DNA from 3 places in the Sphingomonas arabinosi genome. Region 2 is predicted to be linked to each of the others. Evidence: riboswitches for the same ligand, from Rfam matches in the RefSeq annotation. Region 2 holds a riboswitch; each other region holds the start of a gene.
The links. Region 2 has a riboswitch for cobalamin ahead of cobW (cobalamin biosynthesis protein CobW). Riboswitches for the same ligand answer to the same signal wherever they lie in the genome.

Region 1: another riboswitch for cobalamin. It lies ahead of U1708_RS04930 (DUF1636 domain-containing protein); the one in region 2 lies ahead of cobW (cobalamin biosynthesis protein CobW).
Region 3: another riboswitch for cobalamin. It lies ahead of U1708_RS07610 (TonB-dependent receptor plug domain-containing protein); the one in region 2 lies ahead of cobW (cobalamin biosynthesis protein CobW).

Annotation. Positions count from the first base shown of each region.
Region 1 covers NZ_JAXOJN010000002.1:437,244-443,943, reverse strand. The annotation lists gene U1708_RS04940 (NAD(P)/FAD-dependent oxidoreductase) at 1-650, opposite strand, end outside; gene cobO (cob(I)yrinic acid a,c-diamide adenosyltransferase) at 710-1,309, shown strand; cobalamin riboswitch at 1,516-1,711, shown strand; gene U1708_RS04930 (DUF1636 domain-containing protein) at 1,884-2,291, shown strand; gene cobT (nicotinate-nucleotide--dimethylbenzimidazole phosphoribosyltransferase) at 2,288-3,301, shown strand; gene U1708_RS04920 (histidine phosphatase family protein) at 3,298-3,867, shown strand; gene cobS (adenosylcobinamide-GDP ribazoletransferase) at 3,864-4,577, shown strand; gene U1708_RS04910 (cobyric acid synthase) at 4,542-6,011, opposite strand; gene cbiB (adenosylcobinamide-phosphate synthase CbiB) at 5,999-6,700, opposite strand, start outside.
Region 2 covers NZ_JAXOJN010000002.1:240,938-247,637, forward strand. The annotation lists gene cobG (precorrin-3B synthase) at 1-736, opposite strand, end outside; gene cobN (cobaltochelatase subunit CobN) at 733-3,978, opposite strand; gene cobW (cobalamin biosynthesis protein CobW) at 3,985-5,034, opposite strand; cobalamin riboswitch at 5,135-5,349, opposite strand; gene U1708_RS04090 (HoxN/HupN/NixA family nickel/cobalt transporter) at 5,509-6,558, opposite strand.
Region 3 covers NZ_JAXOJN010000003.1:431,242-437,941, reverse strand. The annotation lists gene msrB (peptide-methionine (R)-S-oxide reductase MsrB) at 1-243, opposite strand, end outside; gene U1708_RS07620 (DUF4126 family protein) at 460-924, shown strand; gene U1708_RS07615 (TonB-dependent receptor) at 973-3,036, shown strand; cobalamin riboswitch at 3,291-3,490, shown strand; gene U1708_RS07610 (TonB-dependent receptor plug domain-containing protein) at 3,606-5,504, shown strand; gene U1708_RS07605 (ABC transporter substrate-binding protein) at 5,501-6,301, shown strand; gene U1708_RS07600 (FecCD family ABC transporter permease) at 6,453-6,700, shown strand, end outside.

The DNA.
Region 1 (6,700 bases), 200 kb from region 2:
CGCATGCTCTCGACCATCGTGACGAGGCGGAAGGTGCCGATATGCGGGTGTGCCTCGGTCAGGATCTCGGGTGGCGCGCCGGCCTTGACGAACTCGGTCAGGACTTTCCGGCCGAGATGGCGCGGGTCCTTGATCTGGCTCCAGAGCTTGCCGTCGGAAAAGGTGCCGGCGCCGCCCTCGCCGAACTGGACGTTGGATTCAGGGTTGAGGACGCTCTTGCGCCAGAGGCCCCAGGTATCCTTGGTGCGCTCGCGGACGACTTTGCCGCGGTCGAGGATGATCGGGCGGAAGCCCGTCTGCGCGAGGATCAGGCCGGCGAACAGGCCGCATGGGCCCGCGCCGACGACCACGGGGCGGGGGCCGGTATAGCTCGGGCCGCCCTTGGTGACGAAGCGGTACCCTGTATCCGGCGTGCGCTGGACGTGGCGATCCTTGCGGAAGCGCTGGAGCACCGTGTCCTCGTTCTTCAGCGTCACGTCGACCGAATAGACGAGCTGGATGTCCATCTTGTCGCGCGCATCGTGCGCGCGCCTCGCGATCGTGTAGCGGATCAGGTCGCGCGGGGTGACGCGCAGGCGATCGCGGATCGCGGCGGGGAGCGCTTCGTCGGCGTGGTTGAGCGGGAGCTTGAGTTCGGTGATGCGGAGCATGCTCGGTCCTCTAGCGCTGTGCGCCGCGATCCGCCATCGGGAGCAGGAGAGGACATGACATGCGGACCGACGACGAGCAGAATGCCAAGAGTGCGAAGCGCAAGGAGGTCCACGACCGGATCGTGGCGAGCAAGACGATCGAGAAGGGGTTGATCATCGTCCACACCGGCAAGGGCAAGGGCAAGTCGACCGCCGCGTTCGGCATGACGGTGCGTATGATCGGGCATGGCCGCAAGGTGGGCGTGGTGCAGTTCGTCAAGGGTGCGATGGCGACCGGCGAGAAGGCGATCTTCGACGCCTTTCCGGAGCTGTGCGAATTCAAGCCGATGGGCGAGGGGTTCACCTGGGATACGCAGGACCGCGCGCGCGACATCGCGGTGGCGCGGGAGGCGTGGGACGAGGTCAAGCGGATGATCGCGGATCCGTCCTATGCGATGGTGGTGGCGGACGAACTGAACATCGTGTTGCGGTATGAGTATCTGCCGGTCGACGAGGTGCTGGCGGTGCTGTCGGTCAAGCCCGAGATGACGCATGTCGTGGTGACGGGGCGGAACGCGCCGGATGCACTGATCGAGGTGGCGGATCTGGTAACCGAGATGACGCAGGTGAAGCATCCGTTCCGGTCGGGGGTGAAGGCTCAAGCGGGCGTGGAGTTCTAAGGCGATTTCACGCGAAGGTTCTGCCGGTCAGGGCGCTAGCCAAAAATGCTACGTCATCCTGACGAAAGTCAGGACCCAGAGCCACGAAGGCTACCGCCCGTTACCCTGGGTCCTGACTTTCGTCAGGATGACGGCGGATTGGTGGAACTGCTGGAGCGAGCGCCCAACGGCGCGCCGCCATCTTGCGTCCCCCCAGCCCCGCGCCTATCGCTCGACTTGCGACAGGTTTTCCCGAGGCGGCAACGCGTAGGGAAATGAAAATGGGAACGGGAAACACCCGGCTGCCCCTGCAACTGTACGCGGCGAGCCATCGTGCCACATGCCATTGGGATACTCCCGAGAAGGCGGCGCGGACGGCGTTGACCCGCGAGCCAGGAGACCTGCCCGTCGCGGTCGTCTTTCGTCCGGCCAGGGTGCGCCGAACGGACGGGTAACACCCCGAGCGACGACATCGCTTCGCGTCGCGCGGAGGGTGGAGGCCTGCGCCTTTCGCCCCTCGCGCGGTGCGGGATCGACTGTCCGAAGGGGTAACTATGCCAGGTTCACATCAAGTTGCGATCGTCGGGGAACGGACATGCTGAAGCGCGCCGAAGATGGCGTCGCGGTAGTCGCGTGCAACACGTGCCGCCATTCCGCCGAGGCGCGCGACGACGGCGAAGGCGTTCGCGGCGGCGCACGGCTGGTCAGCGCGCTGAAGGCGGTGCAGGCGAGCGACCCGACCTATGCCGACGTCGCGGTGCAGGAGATGCCGTGCCTGTTTGCCTGCCAAGATTTCTGCACGATCCACTTGCGCGCACCCGCCAAGGTCGGCTATGTGCTCGGCCGGTTCGAGCCGACCGAGGATGCCGCGCGCGCGATCCTCGATTACGCGCGGCTCTACGGCGAGAGCGCGTTCGGACAGGTGCCGTTCAAGCAATGGCCGCAGGGCGTGAAGGGGCATTTCATCACTCGTACGCCGCCCGCCGGGTTCGTCGTCGAATGACCGCGTTCGCGACGCCCGCCGCGTTTTTGGCGGCCTTGCGCGGCTTGCCGCAGGCAGACGCGGCGGCGCGATCCGCGGCGATCGCCCGGCAGGGCGAACTGACCAAGCCGCCGGGCTCGCTCGGGCAGCTGGAGGACATCGCGGTCTTCATGGCGGGCTGGCAGGGCAACCCGCTGCCTCGGCTCGATCGTGGCAGTGCGGTCGTGTTTGCAGGCAATCACGGCATCGTCGCGCGCGGGGTGAGTGCGTTTCCGGCCTCGGTCACCGCGCAGATGGTCGCCAATTTCGAGCATGGCGGCGCGGCGATCAACGCGCTGTCGCGGGCGGCGGGCCTTGAGCTCAAGATCGTATCCCTGGACCTCGACAGGCCGACTGCGGATTTCACGCGAGCGTCGGCGATGTCGGAGGGGGAATGCCTCGCCGCGATCAACGCAGGGGCGGCGGCTGTTGCGGACGCGCCGGACTTAATGGTGCTCGGCGAGATGGGAATCGGCAATTCGACGACCGCCGCGGCGCTGTGTCTGGCGAGCTTCGGCGGGTCGGTGAGCGACTGGGTCGGGCCGGGTACCGGCGTCGATGGCGAAGGCATCGCGCGGAAGATGGCTGTTATCGAGGCTGGGATTGCGCTCCACGGGGAGGCGGTTACCACCCCGTTCGAAATCTTGCGGCGGCTCGGTGGGCGCGAGTTGGCGGCGATCGCGGGCGCGGTGGTCGCGACGCGACTGGCGGGCGTGCCGGTGATGCTCGATGGCTTCATCTGCTGTTCGGCTGTGGCACCGTTGGCTGCTGCGAGCCCCGACATCCTCGCGCATTGCATTGCCGGGCATGTCTCGGCCGAGCCGGGGCACCGTCTTCTGCTTGAGCGAATGGGCATCGAACCATTGCTGTCGCTTGGGATGCGGCTGGGCGAGGGCAGCGGTGCTGCGACCGCGACATTGCTGGTTCGAGCCGCGCTGGCCGTGCATGCGGAGATGGCGACGTTCGCCGAGGCGGGCGTTTCGGCGGCGTGAGCGCGCACATGCTGTATCTGATGCGGCATGGTGCTCCTGCGGTGGCGGGGCGAATGCTGGGGCGGACCGACGCCCCGGCGATTGAGGCGGGGGTCGCCGCCTGCGTCGCACGAGCGAAGGGCATCGCGTTGGAACGGATCAGAGCATCCGATCTGATCCGCGCGCGTGCCTGTGCGGATGAGATCGGTGGGCCGCGCGGCGTTTCGGTCGAGGTCGATCCACGCTGGCGGGAACTCGACTTCGGCGCCTGGGACGGTTTGTGCCCAGGTGAGATAGACCCCGCCGAGTTGGCGGCGTTCTACAACGATCCCGATGCCTCGCCACCGCCCGATGGCGAACCCTGGTCCGCGTTGCGGGATCGTGTCGCGCGTGCATTGGCAGGGATGCCTCCGGTATCGACATTGGTCGTGACGCATGGCGGTGTGATCCGGGCGGCGCTCGCGGAGTTGTGCGGATTCGATCGGCGGCAGATCTGGGCGTTCGATCTGCCCTATGCCGCGCTGGTATCGCTGCGGATCTGGCCGGGGCCTACGCGGACCGTGCAGATCGTCGGGCTGGCGACGTGAAACGGCTGATCGTTGCGTTCGGCTTTCTGACGCGCCTGCCGATGCCCCGCGTCGAGGTGACCTCGGCCGATTTCGCCGCCGCGATCCGGTTCTACCCTATCGTAGGTCTCGTGATCGGCCTGATCGTCGCGGCGGCCGGATGGCTGGGTGCGCTGGTCGATCCGTGGATGGGGGCCTGTGCTGCCCTGCTGACCTGGATCGCGGTGACGGGGGCGCTGCATCTCGACGGGCTTGCCGACCTCGCCGACGGGCTGGGCGCAGCGCATGGCGATCGGACGCGCCTGCTCGCGGTCATGGCCGATCCTCATATCGGGAGCTTCGGCGTCGTCGCGATCGTCTGCCAGATGCTCGCCAAGCTCATGCTGCTGCATGCCGTAGGGGTGGATTGGGGGCTGGTCCTTGTGCCGTTCGCGGCGAGGATGGGGCCGCTGGCATGGGCGAGACTGTTGCCGCCTCTGCGGCCCGGCGGGCTTGGCGCGGCGGTTGCCGGCGCGGTCCGCGCGCGCGACCTGCTGGGATGGGGTCTGCTGCTCGCGCTCACCGCGGTTGGGGTGCCGGCGCTCATCGCCTTCCCGCTGCTCGTGCTCGGCGTCGCGACATGGTTGCGGCGGACGCTCGACGGCGTGACCGGCGACGCGCATGGCGCCGGCATCGAGATCGTCGAGACCGGGCTGCTAGTCGCGCTCGCGGTGGCCGGCGCGCTCGCTTAGTGCGAGCAGCGCATCGAGGTCGACGTGACGTTCGAGCGTCGCGGCGATCGCATCGAGCGCGGCATCGATCGACGCACCATGATCAGGTCCGCTGGCCGCGACGCCGAGCCGCGCAAGCCACGCCGCGCGTTGCTCCGTGAGCCCCAGCAGGCCGTGGACGTAGCTGCCCGACACCAGCCCGTCCGCACTCGTCGCGCCTTCGGGGCTGCCATCAGCGCGGTGGCCGACCGGGCGCGCGGTCGCGGGGCCGGTGGTCGCGCCCATGTGCATTTCATAGCCTTCGAACGCCGCGCCCTGCGCCCGGCCGCGCACCCGCTCCAGCGTCTTGCGGCCGGTGAGGACCGTGTCGATGTCGAGCAACCCGAGCCCGTCGACACGCCCCCCCGGCCCCTCGATCCCGTCGGGGTCGGCGATGCTGCGACCGAGCATCTGATAGCCGCCGCAGAGCCCAAGCACCGGCTTGCCGCGGCGATGATGCGCGCGGATATCGATGTCCCAGCCTTGCGCGCGGACGAAGGCGAGATCGGGGATCGTCGCCTTCGATCCCGCGAGCACGATCATGTCGACGTCCGGGATCGGTGTGCCCGGCGGTACCATGACCAGCGCGACGCCGGGCTCCAGCCGGAGCGGATCGAGGTCGTCGAAATTGGCGATCCGCGGCGTGATCGGGCAGGCGATCGTGACGCAGCGCTGCGTACTGGCGACCGGGCGTTCGAGGATCACCGCATCCTCACTCGGCAACCGTACTGCGTCTGCAAGCCACGGCACGACACCGTACCCGCGCCAGCCGCTCCGCGCTTCGATCGCGCGATAGCCGTCGTCGAACAGCGCCGGGTCGCCGCGGAACTTGTTGATCAGGAACCCGTGGATCATCGCCGCGTCGGTCGGATCGATCACCGCGCGCGTGCCGACGATCGCGGCGATTACGCCGCCTCGGTCTATGTCGCCGACAAGTATAACGGGAACTTCGGCGGCGCGGGCGAAGCCCATGTTGGCGATGTCGCCGGCGCGCAGGTTGATCTCCGCTGGGCTGCCCGCACCTTCGACGACGACGAGATCGCGGCCTGTCGATAGCCGTTCGAAGCTGTCGAGCACGTCGACCAGCAACCCTTCGCGCCCCTCGCGCCAGCGCGCCGCGGCGAGCGTGCCGCGCACCTGGCCGCGGACGATCAGCTGCGAGGTGCGGTCGCCCTGCGGCTTGAGCAGTACCGGGTTCATGTCGACGCTGGGCTCCACGCGGCAGGCGATCGCCTGCGTCGCCTGCGCACGGCCGATCTCGCCGCCATCCGCGGTGACCGCGGCGTTGTTCGACATGTTCTGAGGCTTGAAGGGGCGGACCGAAAGCCCGCGATTGGCGAAAGCGCGGCATAGTCCGGCGACGAGCACAGACTTGCCGACGTCCGAGCCGGTCCCCTGGAGCATCAAAGCGCCCATGCGATTCCTCCGGTAATGGCGAGTAGCAGCACGCACGCCCGGCGATAGATACCGAGCGCGGCGCGAAGATCCGATGCGGTGGCGTCCACACGGCCATCGCCGATATACGGCTTGGCGACACGCACCCCGTCATAGGCGATCGGTCCGGCAAGGCGCAGACCAAGCGCACCGGCCATCGCCGCCTCGGGCCAGCCGGCATTGGGCGAGGCATGATTGCCAGCATCGCGCCACATCGTCCGCCACCCGCCGTGCCCGGCGATGCAGAGCAGCACGCCGCTGAGCCGCGCGGGGATCAGGTTCGCGACATCGTCGGTCCGCGCCGCCGCCCAGCCGAATGCGCGCCATCGCTCCTCGCGGTGCCCGATCAGACTGTCCGCGGTATTGATCGCCTTGTACGCCCAAAGCCCCGGCAACCCGGCGACGAGCAACCAGAACAGCGGCGCGACGACGCCGTCGCATACGCTCTCGGCAAGGCTCTCGATCGCAGCCCGCGCCACGCCCGCTTCGTCGAGCGAAGCGACGTCCCGCCCCACGATCATCGCGACGCGCGCGCGGGCGCTCTCCAGATCGCCGGCTTCGAGCGCGCGAGCGACCGGCACGACGTGATCGTACAGGCTGCGGATTGCGAGGCCCGGCGCGGCCATCAGGCCGATCGCAAGCCAAGCGGTCGGGCCGAGCACGAGGCGGGC
Region 2 (6,700 bases):
GTGCCGACGCCGAGACCCGACCGAATGGCAGGCCGAGCGCGATGCCGAGAGGGTGCCTGCCGGGTTGGAGCCTGTACGCCGATGGCGCGGGGGACGTGATGCCGGCAGCCCAATCGGGGAGCGGCGCGTGGTGTCGTGCCATGCGACCGCTCGCGGCGCCATTGCTGTCCACGAACCAGCGGGCTAGCGCGATCAGGTGGTCGACTTCGGTGCCGGGCGACAGCAGCGTGCCGCGCTCGCGACCGTCTGAGCGGAGGATCAATTGACCGGATGCGGCGCGTTCGATGCGGAAGTCGGCGGGGGCGTCCTGCAGCGTCGGCGCGGCGCCGGCGTCGATCGCGAAGCCGACCTTGCCGGGAAGATCCGGCAGCTCCGACAGTCGGGCGCGCAGCTCTTCGGCGATGCGGTGGGTGTCGTCGCCGGCGCGCCAGTCGGGTGCGACGAGAATGTTGGCGCGGGCCTCTCGGGTCGGGTCCCGGTCGATCAGGCCGAGATCGAGAAGCGCGTCGATCAGCGCGCGCCAGCTATCCTCGCGGACGCCGCGGATCTGGAGGTTGGCGCGGATGGTTGCGTCGATCTGGCCGTTGCCGTGCCGCGTGGTGGCTTCGGCAAGGCCCAGAAGTTGCGCGCGGGTCAGGCGACCGAGCGGGGGGCGGACGCGAACGAGCAGGCCGTCGCCGGCCATCATCGGGCGCCATGCGTCGGGGCACCAGCCCTTGACGACGAACCCGGTCATGCCGGCAGATCCAGCGCTGCGAGGATTGAGTTGCGGCGGGTCGGCCACAGGTCCGCGGCGTGGAGCGCAGTGAAGCGCGCCTGCATCGCCGCCAGCGCGCCAGGATTCGCTTCGGCGAGGAAAGCGTGGACATCGTCGCGGCCGAGCGTGGCGTCGTAATAGAGGTCGATCAGTTCGGGGCGAACCGCGCTGGCGAGGTGGGCGAAGGCGCCGAGATGATCGAGCGTGGCGGCGATCTCCGCGCCGCCCCGGAAGCCGTGGCGCATCATGCCGTCGACCCAGGCGGGGTTCGCGGCGCGGGCGTGGACGACGCGGGCGATTTCCTCCTTGAGCGGGCGGGCCTTGGCTTGGGTCGGGTCTCTCGCGTCGAGGTGGTAGAGGGTGGCGTTACCCCCGGCGACCGATTGCGCGGCAGCGAAGCCGGCCTCGTGCGCGGCATAGTCTGCGGCGAGGAGCAGGTCGGTTTCGGGCAAATCCTGGACGTGGACGAAGGCGTCGGCGGCGGCGACACGGTCGCGGATGCCGATGGGGTCGAAGTTGCCTTGGCGCCCTCCCCCATCTGTGTCGAACGCGTGGCTCGACGCCGACAGCCACGCCTGTCCCGCGGCGAGGCGCGCTTCCGGCGTGTAGGTTTCGGCGGCGTCGCCCATGCTCAGGCCGTAGCGGCCTGGTTCGGGCCCATAGACGCGAGCGCCGACCGCCTTGCCGACGAACGGGTTCCAGTCCGGCGGTTCGTCGCGTGCGGCGAGCGCGCGGACGGTCTGGCCGAACATCGTGCACAGCGTCGGGAAGGCGTCACGGAACAGGCCGGATATGCGCAAGGTGACGTCGATGCGGGGACGGTCGAAGTTCGCCAGCGGCAGGATCTCGACGCCCGTGACGCGGTCAGACTGCATGTCCCACACCGGTTCCGCGCCGAGCAGGCGGAGCGCCATCGCGAACTCCTCGCCGGCGGTCCGCATCGTTGCCGAGGCCCATAGGTCGACCACGAGATTGCGGGGGTAGTCGCCGTGGTCCTGTAGGTGACGGCGGACGAGTTCGTCGGCGAGCTTCACGCCTTGGGTATGCGCGGCGCGCGACGGGACTGCGCGGGGATCGGTGGTGTAGAGGTTGCGGCCGGTCGGTAGGACGTCGGCGCGGCCTCGCCACGGGGAGCCGGATGGGCCGGGTGCGATGCGTTTGCCCTGGAGTGCGGACAGAAGCCCGGCGCGTTCGCCGGCACCGTGCTCGCCGCGGCCGTAGATGTGGAGGCCGTCGCCGTACTGGCTCTCCTTCACGTCGCAGACGAACGTGTCGATGCGCGTGATCGCGTCAGCCTGCGATTGCGCGTCGTCGAGGCCGAGTGTGGCAGCGAGGCCGGTGGCGGTGGCTTCGTCGCGGATGTCGCGTTGCAGGCGGTCGCGGCGGGCAGGATCGAGGCCGTCGGCGTTGGAAAATTCGTCGAGCAACGCTTCGAGACGGCCGAGGCCGGCGCCGGTACGGGTGCGTTCGAGTGGTGGCGGGACGTGGCCTAGAGTGACCGCGCCGATGCGGCGTTTGGCCTGGGCCGCTTCGCCGGGGTCGTTGACGATGAACGGGTAGATGACGGGCATCGCGCCGGTTAGTGCTTCGGGCCAGCAGGCGTCGGACAGCGCGACCGACTTGCCGGGAAGCCATTCGAGCGTGCCGTGCGCGCCGACATGGACCAGCGCGTCGGTGCCGCGCGTGCGGAGCCAGAAGTAGAAGGCGACATAGGCGTGGCAGGGGCAGCGCGAGAGGTCATGATACTCCTCCGCGCGTTGCTCGGTTCGGCCGCGTTCGGGCTGGAGGGCGACGAGTGCCCCGCCCCGGTCGATCGCGGTGAAAGCGAAGTCTTCGGTTGGATCGCCCCAGGTTTCCCGAAGGTTCTTTCGCAGAGCTTCCGGGAGGTCCGCGAGGGCTTTGCGGTACTCCGCGAGCGGCCAGTGAATGCGCGAGGTCGCCAGATCGGTTGCGTCGGGCGTGATCGCGTAGCCGGCCTCGGTGAGGTCGGCGAGGATCGCCTGCGTCGAGGCGAGTGCGTCGAGACCGACGGCGTGCGCCATCTGGTATGTCTTGCCGGGGTAGGTCGAGAGGACGATCGCGATGCGGTGGTCGGAGACGGGTTTGCTGGCGAGGTTCGTCCAGGCTTCGATCCGCGCGGCGATCGCGGTGATGCGCGCGGGGTCGGCGCGGTGTTCGCGGCGGGTGTATTCGAGGTCGCCGTCCCTCGCCGCGGCTGCCTTGAAGCTGGCGACGCCGGCCAAGAGGCGGCCGTCCACTTCGGGAAGGACGACGTGCATGGCGAGGTCGGCGGGCGACAGGCCCCGGGTGGCGCCAGCCCAAGCGGCGCGGTCGGAGGTGGCCAGCGCGATCTGGAAGACGGGGACATCGGCGACGTCGAGTGGGGTCGTGTCACTCGCGCCGCGTGCGGAGAAGGCGGTGGCGTTGACGATCGCGGCGGGCTTCAAAGCTCGGACCCAGTGGCCCATCCAGCCGGCCGCATCCGGTGCCTTGAGCGAGGGCGCGAAGAGGCCGATGACGTCGAAGCCTCGCGCCGTCAGTTCGGCGTGGAGCGCTTCGATCGGGTGGAGGTCTGCGGCGGTCAGGTAGGAGCGGTAGAATACGACCAGCACGCGGGGGCGGTGCGCGTTGAGCGCGAACGCGGCCGGGCACGTCACGCCATCGTGCGGTTGCCAGCCGCCTACATCGGCGATCGCACGGACTCCGGTGACCGGGCCGGCATAGCAACCGGCGGCCAGCGCGAACTGCGCGAGTGCCGCCTGCGCCGCAACCGCGCCGCCGGTGTCGCAGAGATGAGCCAGGCGGCGGAGCGTCGACAGCGGGATCGTCGAGGCGGCGTCGAGGCGCGTGTCGACGCGGCCGTCTGCGGCAAGGACGGCGAGCGCGATGCCCTTTTCCCGCGCGAGGTTTTCGACCTGTTGCAGGCCGTAGCTCCAGTACGAGCGGCCGCCGATCAGCCGGATCAGGATGCCCTTCGCGCCCGCCAGCGTCTGCTCGACATAGGTGTCGACCGAGAGCGGGTGCTGGAGCGCGGTCAGGTTCGCGAGGCGTAGCGACGGCAATCGGCTTCCGACGGCGTCCGCACGTCTCCAGCCCGCGGCGAATGCGCCGAGGTCGCCGTCGGAGAAGGACAGGACGACGAGATCCGCAGGGGATTGGGCGAGATCCTGCGGGACCGCGCTTTCCTCCAGCCCGTGGGTCTCGCGGAAGACGACGTGCATTGTGGGTCAGCCGTTCAAAGCGGCCTTGATGCGGGCCTCGTCGATGCGGTCGTGCTCGGCGATGACCACGAGCTGCGTGCGGCGCTGTTCGCCTGCGCGCCATGGGCGATCGTATTGCGTGCGGACGCGGGCGCCGACTGCCTGGACGAGCAGGCGCATCGGTTTGCCGGTGACCGCCGCGTAACCCTTCACGCGGAGGATGTCGGCACTGCGGGCGAGCGCCTCGATCTTCGCGGTCAGGTCGGCGGGGTCGGCGATTTCCCCGAGCTCGACGACGACGCTGTCGAAATCGTCATGCTCGTGGTCGTCCTCGCCGTCGTGGTGCGAGGGGCGGCTGGCGATGTCGTCTTCGGCTGCGGCGTTGAGACCGAGGATCACGCGCGGATCGATGATGCCGTCGGTCAGGTCGATGACCGGGAGCGGCCGTGCGGACTCTGCGGCGATCACCGCGCGCGCCTTGGCGACGCCCTCGGGGCCGGCGAGGTCGACCTTGGTCAGGAGTACGAGATCTGCGCAGGCGAGCTGGTCCTCGAACACTTCCGAAAGCGGCGTCTCGTGGTCGACGCTGGGGTCGGCGGCGCGCTGGGCGTCGAGCGCGGCCACGTCGGGGGCGAAGCGACCGGCGGCCACCGCTTCGGCATCGGCGAGTGCGATGACGCCGTCGACGGTGATGCGCGAGCGGATCGCGGGCCAGTCGAATGCCTTGAGCAGCGGCTTGGGCAGCGCTAGGCCGGAGGTCTCGATCAGGATGTGATCGGGGCGCGGGTCGAGTGCAAGCAGCGTTTCGACGGTCGGGATGAAGTCGTCGGCGACGGTGCAGCAGATGCAGCCATTAGCCAGCTCGACGACGTTTTCGGCGGGGCAATCGGGGATCGCGCAGCCCTTGAGAATGTCGCCGTCGATGCCGAGCGTGCCGAATTCGTTGACGACGACCGCGAGGCGGCGGCCGTTCGCGTTGCGGATCAGGTGGCTGATGAGCGTCGTCTTGCCGGCACCGAGAAAGCCGGTGACGATGGTGACGGGGACCTTGGCCAGATTGTGGGAAAGATCGGGCATTGGTATTCTCCTGCAAGCACACGCGCGCACGACCGGACGGCCGCACGCGTTCGTCGCTCAGACGGAGTACCGTGCCGCGACCATCCCCTGGATCGTAGCAAGAGCGACCATTGCGCTGGCAGGTCTCCTGGCTCGCGGGTCGAGGCTCGACGTACGCCTTCCCAGGTTTCCCCAGTGGCTGCCCTCCGCAACGAAGGGCGTGTGCGTCTCGCTCACCGCTTACAGTTGCAGGGACAGCCGCGGCATTGGGAGGATATCCTCCCGCACCGCATTCCCATTCAAGCCCTTCCGGGCACCGGCGCGATCTGTGAGGTTCGGTGAAACCGAGCCTCGACGATGGGGTTAGAGGAATTCCGGGGGCGTGCCAATGCACTCCACCTCCGTCATCCTGACGAAAGTCAGGACCCAGAGCCACGCACGATTCGGTGCTTGGCTCTGGGTCCCGGGTCGAGCCCGGGATGACGAAGGAGCCTATTACCCGTGTCTCACTTCGATCTCGTCGAAGCGTTTCCAGCGGTAGATCGCGAAGCTCAGGACCCAGCAGAGGACGAACAGGCCGATGATCGCGAAGCCGAGGCCGTTGAAGTTCTCGCCGAGCGCGGCTGCCAGATCCCAGATGCCACCGGTCAGGCCGAGCTTTGCGCCGAGCAGCGCCAGCATCTCGATGCCGCCGATCGCGATCGCGACGATCGCGGAGATCAGCGTGATAGTGATGTTGTAATAGAGCTTGCGGATCGGCTTCACGAACGCCCATTCGTACGCGCCGAGCATGACGACGCCGTCCGCTGTGTCGACCAACGCCATGCCGGTCGCGAACAGCACGGGGAGGACGAGCACGGTGCCGATCGAGAGACCGTCGGCGGCCTGGCTCGCGGAAAGGCCGAGGATCGCGACCTCCGTGGCGGTGTCGAAGCCGAGGCCGAACAGGAAGCCGAGCGGGGCCATATGCCAGCTTCGGGTCACCAGCCGGAACATCGGGCGAAACAGCCGCGCGAGCAGGCCGCGACTGCCGAGCAGCAGGTCGAGATCCTCCTCGACATAGGTGCCGCCGCCGCGGACGTGGCCGAAGGTGCGCCAGACCGAGCGCAGGATGATCAGGTTCATGGCGGCGATGGTGAACAGGAACAGCGCGGAGATCATCGTCGCGACCACGCCGCCGACCTGCTTGAACGCCTCGAACTGCGACAGCGCGCTGGCGGTCAGCGCGATCGCGACGGCGGCGATCAGCACGATCCCGGAATGGCCGATCGCGAACCAGAAGCCGACGGCGATCGGGCGCTGGCCGTCCTGCATGAGTTTCCGCGTGACGTTGTCGATCGCGGCGATGTGGTCCGCATCGACTGCGTGGCGCAGGCCCAATCCCCAAGCCAGCAAGGCCGTGCCGAGCATGAGCGGTTGCGCGTGGAACAGCGAGAATGCCCAGCCCCAGGCGGCGATATTGGCCGCGACCAGGCCTGCGAACAGCCAGCCGACGCGCTTGCGGGTCGAAACCCGCGCCGATCTCTCGAGTGTTGAAGTCGTCATGCACAAACCCCGCAGCGTCCGACGAGGACCGGGGCCTGCCGCGAACGGCCGGGACATACGACGACCGGACGCCATGAGCGGCCGACGCACGACGCCGATGCGGCCCCCGCCACATGGTCGTCGCTCAGCCAGTGTCACGCAG
Region 3 (6,700 bases), on a different contig from region 2:
GAGCTCGGCGACATGCTCGGGCATGATCGGCTTGGTGAAGCTTGGCCAGCCGCAATGCGAATCGAACTTGTCGGCGGACGCGAACAGCGGCTCGCCCGAGACGATGTCGACGTACAGACCGGGCTCGCGCGTGTTGAGATATTCGCCGGTGCCCGGCCGCTCGGTGCCACTCTGCTGCGTGACGTGGAACTGCTCGGGGGTGAGCTTGGCGATCGCCTCGTCGGTTTTTTTGTAGTGGGTCATGTTGATCCTCTCGCGCTCGGGAGAGCGCCGGTTGGCCGTGCGAAGCGGGCGGGCCGCCGTCGACCGGCAGGTTGACCCCGGTTATATAGTGCGCGTCGGCGCCAGCCAAAACGCGGTGGCGGCGGCGATGTCCTCGGGCGGTGCGTGGCGTGTCCTTGGCGGACCCCACGGGCACGGCGCGCGTTAAGGCGCTCGAACCTGTTTTCGGAGATCATCATGCTCGCATCCTTCCTGATGGGCCTCGTCGGAGGCCAGCGTGCAATGACGCCGCTCGCCGCCGTCGCCATCGCCGCCGCTCGCGACGAACTGCCCATCGACAACGGTGCGCCCAAGCTGCTGTCGCATCCCGTAGTCGCAGCGGGCGCGCTGGCGCTCGCGATCGGCGAGATGGCGGGGGACAAGCAGAAGACGGCGCCCGACCGGATCGTCGCGATCGGTCTTGCCGCGCGGTTCGTCACCTCTGCGATCGCGGGCGCGTCACTCGTCCCGCGGCGGCAGCGGTGGTTGGGTGCGGCGGTCGGCGGACTGACTGCGGTGGCGGCATCCTATCCCGGGTGGCGTGCGCGGATGGCGGCAATGTCGAAATACGGCCAGACACCGACCGGGTTCGTCGAGGATGCGGCGGTTCTCGCGGGCGCGGCGGCAATTGCGCGAAACGCCGCGAAACTTGGGGCTGCCTGACGTCGGAGGCGTATTCCGGGCGAGCGGAAAAGCTGCCATGCCGCGGCGATGATCCGTATCTCAATCTCTACGCTCGCCTTCGTGTTGATTTCGTCTGGTAGCGCGGTCGCGCAGACGACCGCGACGCCTGCCGACCAATCGGCTGACATCGTCGTTACCGGGCGCGGGCTTGCCGATGCGCCCGGTGATCGCGCGTACGACATCGTCACGATCGACCGCGATCGGATCCAGGCGAACGCAAGCAACCGGCTGGAGAGCGTGCTGGCCGACGTCGCGGGGCTCCAGCAATTCCGCCGGTCGGATTCGCGCAGTGCCAACCCGACCAGCCAGGGGATTTCGTTGCGCGGGATCGGCGGCAATGCGTCGAGCCGGGCGTTGTTGATCTTCGACGGCGTACCGCAGGCGGATCCGTTCGGAGGGTGGGTCGCGTTCCCGGCGTATGCGACGGGGCGGCTCGGGCGTATCCGTGTGACGCGTGGCGGCGGGAGCGGGTATCAGGGGCCGGGGGCTCTGGCCGGGACTGTCGAGCTGGAGAGTGCGACGCCGGATCAGGCGGCACCGTTCCAGGGCAGCGTTGCGTATGGCAGCCGCGATTCGGTCGATGCGCAGGGTTCTGCGGCGCTGGTGCGGGGATCGGGGTTTGCGACCTTGTCCGGAGCTTACGCGCGCGGTGATGGCTTCACCCCGACGGTCGAGGAGAGCCGCGGGATCGTCGATCGTCCGGCGCCATATGAGCAGGCGTCGGGGGCGCTGCGGACCGTGGTCGGGATCGACGCGAAGACCGAATTGCAGATGAATGCGAGCGCGTTCACCGATCGCCGCGACCGGGGGAGCGACTTCACCGACAACAAGAGCGAGGGGGCGGATGCGAGCGTCCGGCTGATCGGGCGCGGGCGCTGGGGGTATTCAGCGCTGGCGTATCTGCAGACGCGGGCGTTTGCGAGCAGCTTCAACAGCATCAATGCCGCGCGAACGACCGCGATCCAGTCACTCGACCAATATAATACGCCGGCGACCGGGCTCGGCGGGCGGATCGAGGTCCTGCCGCCGCTGGGCGAGAGCATTACGCTTCGGCTCGGAGCGGATGTTCGCGATGTCAGCGGCAAGACGCAGGAGCTTTATACCTTTGTCAACGCGGCGCCGACGCGGCGGCGCGAGGCTGGGGGGAGCACGACGACGACGGGCGTGTTCGCGGATGGAAGCCTGGTGGCGGGCGACTTCACGTTCAGCCTTGGCGGACGGGTCGATTGGTGGTCGATCGATGGCGGCTATCTGTCCGAACGGCCGCTCGTGGGCGGCGCCGCGTTGACCGACCTTCGGTATGCCGATCGCGACGGTAGCGAGACCACCGGGCGGGCGGGCGTGGCGTACCAGCCGGTCGAGGCGATTACGCTACGGGTTGCCGGGTATCGCGGGTGGCGGTTGCCGACGCTCAATGAGCTGTATCGGCCGTTCCGGGTCGGCAACGATGCGACCGCAGCGAATGCGCTCCTGTCGCCGGAGCGGCTGGCCGGCGTCGAGGGCGGGGTGACGCTGACGCCTGCGCCGGGGGTGAGCATCGCCGCGACGTATTTCTACAACCGGTTGAAGGATGCCGTGGCGAACGTCACGACGACCAATCCGGTACAGGTGTTGCCGGGGGTAGCAACCTACCGCGTTCGCCAGAACCTCGACGCGATCCGCGCGCATGGGTTCGAGCTGGATGCGTCATATCGGCCCGGTCCGGTCGGCGTGCAGGCGTCGTGGTCGCATACGAACTCGACGGTCGAAGGGTCCGGGATCACCGCTGCGTTGAATGGCTTGCGACCGGCGCAGACGCCGCGCGATCAGGTGTCGGGAACGGTCGACTGGCGGCGCGATGCGGCGGCGGTATCGCTGACCGTGCGGCATATCGCGCGCCAGTTCGACGACGACCAGAATACGCGGGTGCTCGATCCTGCGACCACGCTGGATGCGTATGCGGCTTTGCCGATCATGCGGTCGCTGGTTGCGGAGTTCCGGGCGGAGAATTTCCTGAACGAGCGCGTCGAGGCTGGCATCAGCGGCGCGAACATCGTCGAGCGCGCGACGCCGCGGACGATCTGGGTGGGGTTGCGCTACGGGGGGCGCTGATACTTTCCCGTGGGGGAGGACGATGTGGGCAGGCACAGGTGTCAGGTAAGACCCACCACCCCGGCGAAGGCCGGGGCCCAATTGGAAAGGTGGCAATAACGAGCCACGGCGCTCCGTTATCGACGTCCCCCAATCGGGCCCCGGCCTTCGCCGGGGTGGTGCGATGGACCGTGAACCTGCTGACCCAGCGCTACCCGCCCTCAGGCGGGGGAGGATGAGTAGGCTCCGCGTTGACCCGTGCATACGCTGCGACTAATGCCACCACCGTGAAGGGTTCCCGGCGACGGGATCAAAAGGGAAGTCGGTGCGCGGATATGTCCGCAAGACCGGCGCTGTACCCGCAACTGTGACCGGATAGCGGCCACCCCGATATGCCACTGGGTTTCGACCTGGGAAGGCGGGGTGGGCGCGGTGACCCGGAAGCCAGGAGACCTGCCTCTCACAGTCGATCCACTGCGCGGGCGGGTGTCCGGCGCGGACGAGTGCTCCGGTCCAGCCGGGTTTCCTCGAGCGAGAGACGTCTGCCGCTCCCGCGAATGGTCGCGGGCGGTTCTGCCAGGACGTGCCCCATGACGAAATTCTTCCTTCTGCTGAGCGCCGCGACGATCGCCGCGCCTGCTCATTCCCAGACCATTTCCGATAGCGACGCCCCCGAAGTCATCGTCACCGCGACCCGCGCCGCGCAACCGCTGAGCGAGATCGGCCAGGCGGTAACCGTCATCGACCGCGCCGAAATCGAGCGCCGGCAGACGACCGTCGTATCCGACCTGCTCGCGACCACGCCCGGCGTCACCGTTACGCGCAACGGCACTGTCGGCGCGCTGACCAGCGTCCGCATCCGCGGCGCCGAGGCGGACCAGACCTTGGTCGTGATCGATGGCGTCCGCGTCAACGATCCCTCGTCGACCGGCGGTGGCTTCAACTTCGGCAACCTGCTGTCCAGCTCGGTCGAGCGGATCGAGGTGTTGCGCGGCCCGAACTCGGTGCCGTGGGGTAGCCAGGCGATCGGCGGCGTCGTCAACATCATCACCGCCGCGCCGACCGAAGGCGTGCAGGCCCGCGCCAACGCCGAATACGGCTATGCCGACAGCGTGTTCGCGAGCGCGGGCGTGTCGGGCAAGACCGGGCCGGTATCGGGATCGCTGACCGGCGGGTATTTGAAGACCGATGGTATCTCGTCGGCGGCCAGCGGCACCGAGCGCGACGGCTATCGCCAATATGGCGCGACCGGGCGCGTGGGCATCGAGTTCGCGCCGGGCATCGGCCTCGACCTGCGTGGCTATTTCGCCGACAGCCGCGTCGAGATCGATGGCTTCCCGGCACCCGATTACGTGTTCGCCGACACCCCCGAATATTCGAAAACGCGCGAGGCGTACGGTTATGCTGGGCTGCACGCGAACCTCGCCGATGGTCGGTTCAACAACCGCGTGGCGTTCACGATCGCCGATATCAATCGCGATAATTACGACCCGAGCTTTGGCAACGATCCGTCGTTCATCGGTCGCGGCCGCAGCGAACGCTATGAATATCAAGGCGATTTCCGTCCGCTCGATCAAGTCCGCATCGTCGCTGGCGTCGAGCGCGAAGACAGCCGTTTCAACGACGGCTTCACCTTCGCGGATACCGGGATCACCAGCGTGTATGGCCAGCTGATCGTCAAGCCGCTCGACATCCTCACGATTACCGGCGGCGTCCGCAACGACGATCACGACGATTTCGGCAGCCACACGACGTTCGGCGCGAACGCCGCGCTGGCATTGCGCACCGGCATCACCGTTCGGGCAAGCTACGGCGAAGGCTTCAAGGCACCGACCTTGTACCAGCTCTTCTCCGACTACGGAAACCGCGACCTCGATCCGGAGACCGCGCGCAACTTCGACGTCGGCATCGAGCAAGCCTTCCTCGGCAACCGGGCCCGCGTCGGAGTAACGTATTTCAATCGCCGCACGCGCAACCAGATCGACTTCCGGGATTGCAGCCCGACCGAGCTGACGACGCCCGGTTCGATCTGCGCCAACCGTCCGTTCGGCGTCTACGACAACGTCGCCCGTGCTGAAGCGGATGGCGTCGAATTCACGCTCGCGCTGCGTCCGGTCGATGCGCTGACGCTGACCGCGAACTACAGCTATATCGACACCGAGAACCGCTCGGTCGGCGACGATTTCGGCAACGACCTCGCGCGCCGTCCCAAGCAGACCGCGAGTGTCGACGCCAATTATAGGTTCGCGTTCGGGCTGTCGGTCGGTGGCACCGTGACGATGGTCGGCGACAGCTTCGATGACGTCGGCAACACCGCGCGCCTCGACGGCTATGCGCTGGCCGGCGTGCGTGCGGAACTGCCTATCGGCGAGCGGTTCGCGGTCTATGGCCGCGTCGATAACCTGACCGACACGCGGTACGAGACGATCGCGGGCTACGGCAATTACGGCCGCGCGGCCTATGGCGGCGTGCGGTTGCGCTTGAAGTGAGGCACGGGGCGATCCTACTTGCGCTCCTGCTCGGGGGCTGTGCACAGTCCCCAGTATCGGGCGGCGGCGGGGGGATCGTCTCGACCAATCCGTGCGTGGACGCGGTGCTGATCCGTATCCTGCCGCCCGCGCGGATTGCCGCGATCAGCCATTATTCGCAGGACCCCTCCGCGACCTCGATCCCGATCGCGGTCGCGCGGCGGTTTCGCGGGATCGCCGGGACCGCGGAGGAAGTGATCGCGCTGCACCCCGATCTGGTCATTGCCAGCACCTATACGCCGCCCGCGACCCAGGCGGCGTATGCGCGGGCCGGTCTGAAGACGCTCTTGGTCGGCATCCCGGACTCGATCGCCGAGAGCCAGGCGCAGGTCACGCAGATCGCCGAGGCCGCCGGAGCGCCGATGGGCGGCGCGCGGATCAATGCCGAGATCGATCGTGCAGTGACGCGCTGGAGCCGCACGACTGGACCCTCGCCGAGCGCTTTGCTCTATATCAGCGGCGATCTGGCGACCGGAGGGAGCACGTTGCTGAACGAGATGATGACCCGCGTCGGCTTCCGTAATGCCGCCGCGAGCTATGGCCTGACGCATACCGGCACGCTGTCCGCCGAGACGATCGTGACTCAGCCACCCGCCATCGTGATCGCCCCGGAACGCGTCGGCCGCGGTACCGCGCTGCGCCGCCGTCTGCTGCCGCGCACGCCGCAAGCGGTTTTTCCGCGCGTGCTGATTAATTGCGGCGGGCCTACGATCCCGCATGCTCTCGAGCGCCTCGCCGCGATAAGGGCGGGGCTGTGATACCTCACATACACCACCCCGGCGGAGGCCGGGGCCCAATTGGAATGGCGGACATAAAGGAGTGCTGCGCGCCGTCACGATCGTCCTCCAATTGGGCCCCGGCCTTCGCCGGGGTGGCGGCGGTATTCGGTATGCTTGCGGTGGACCTGTGATGACCCGCACGGTCAAACTCATCGCCCTCGGCCTGCTGGTCGTCCTCCTGTTCGCCCTCTCGCTCGGCTGCGGGAAAGTCTGGGTACCGCTCGACGCCTGGTTCTCGAGCGACCCGCGCTGGTGGATCATCCTCGAATTGCGCCTGCCGCGTGCAGTGCTGGGGCTTGCGCTCGGCGCCACGCTCGGCCTTTCGGGAGCGGTGTTGCAGGGCTATCTCCGCAACCCGCTCGCCGATCCCGCAGTTGT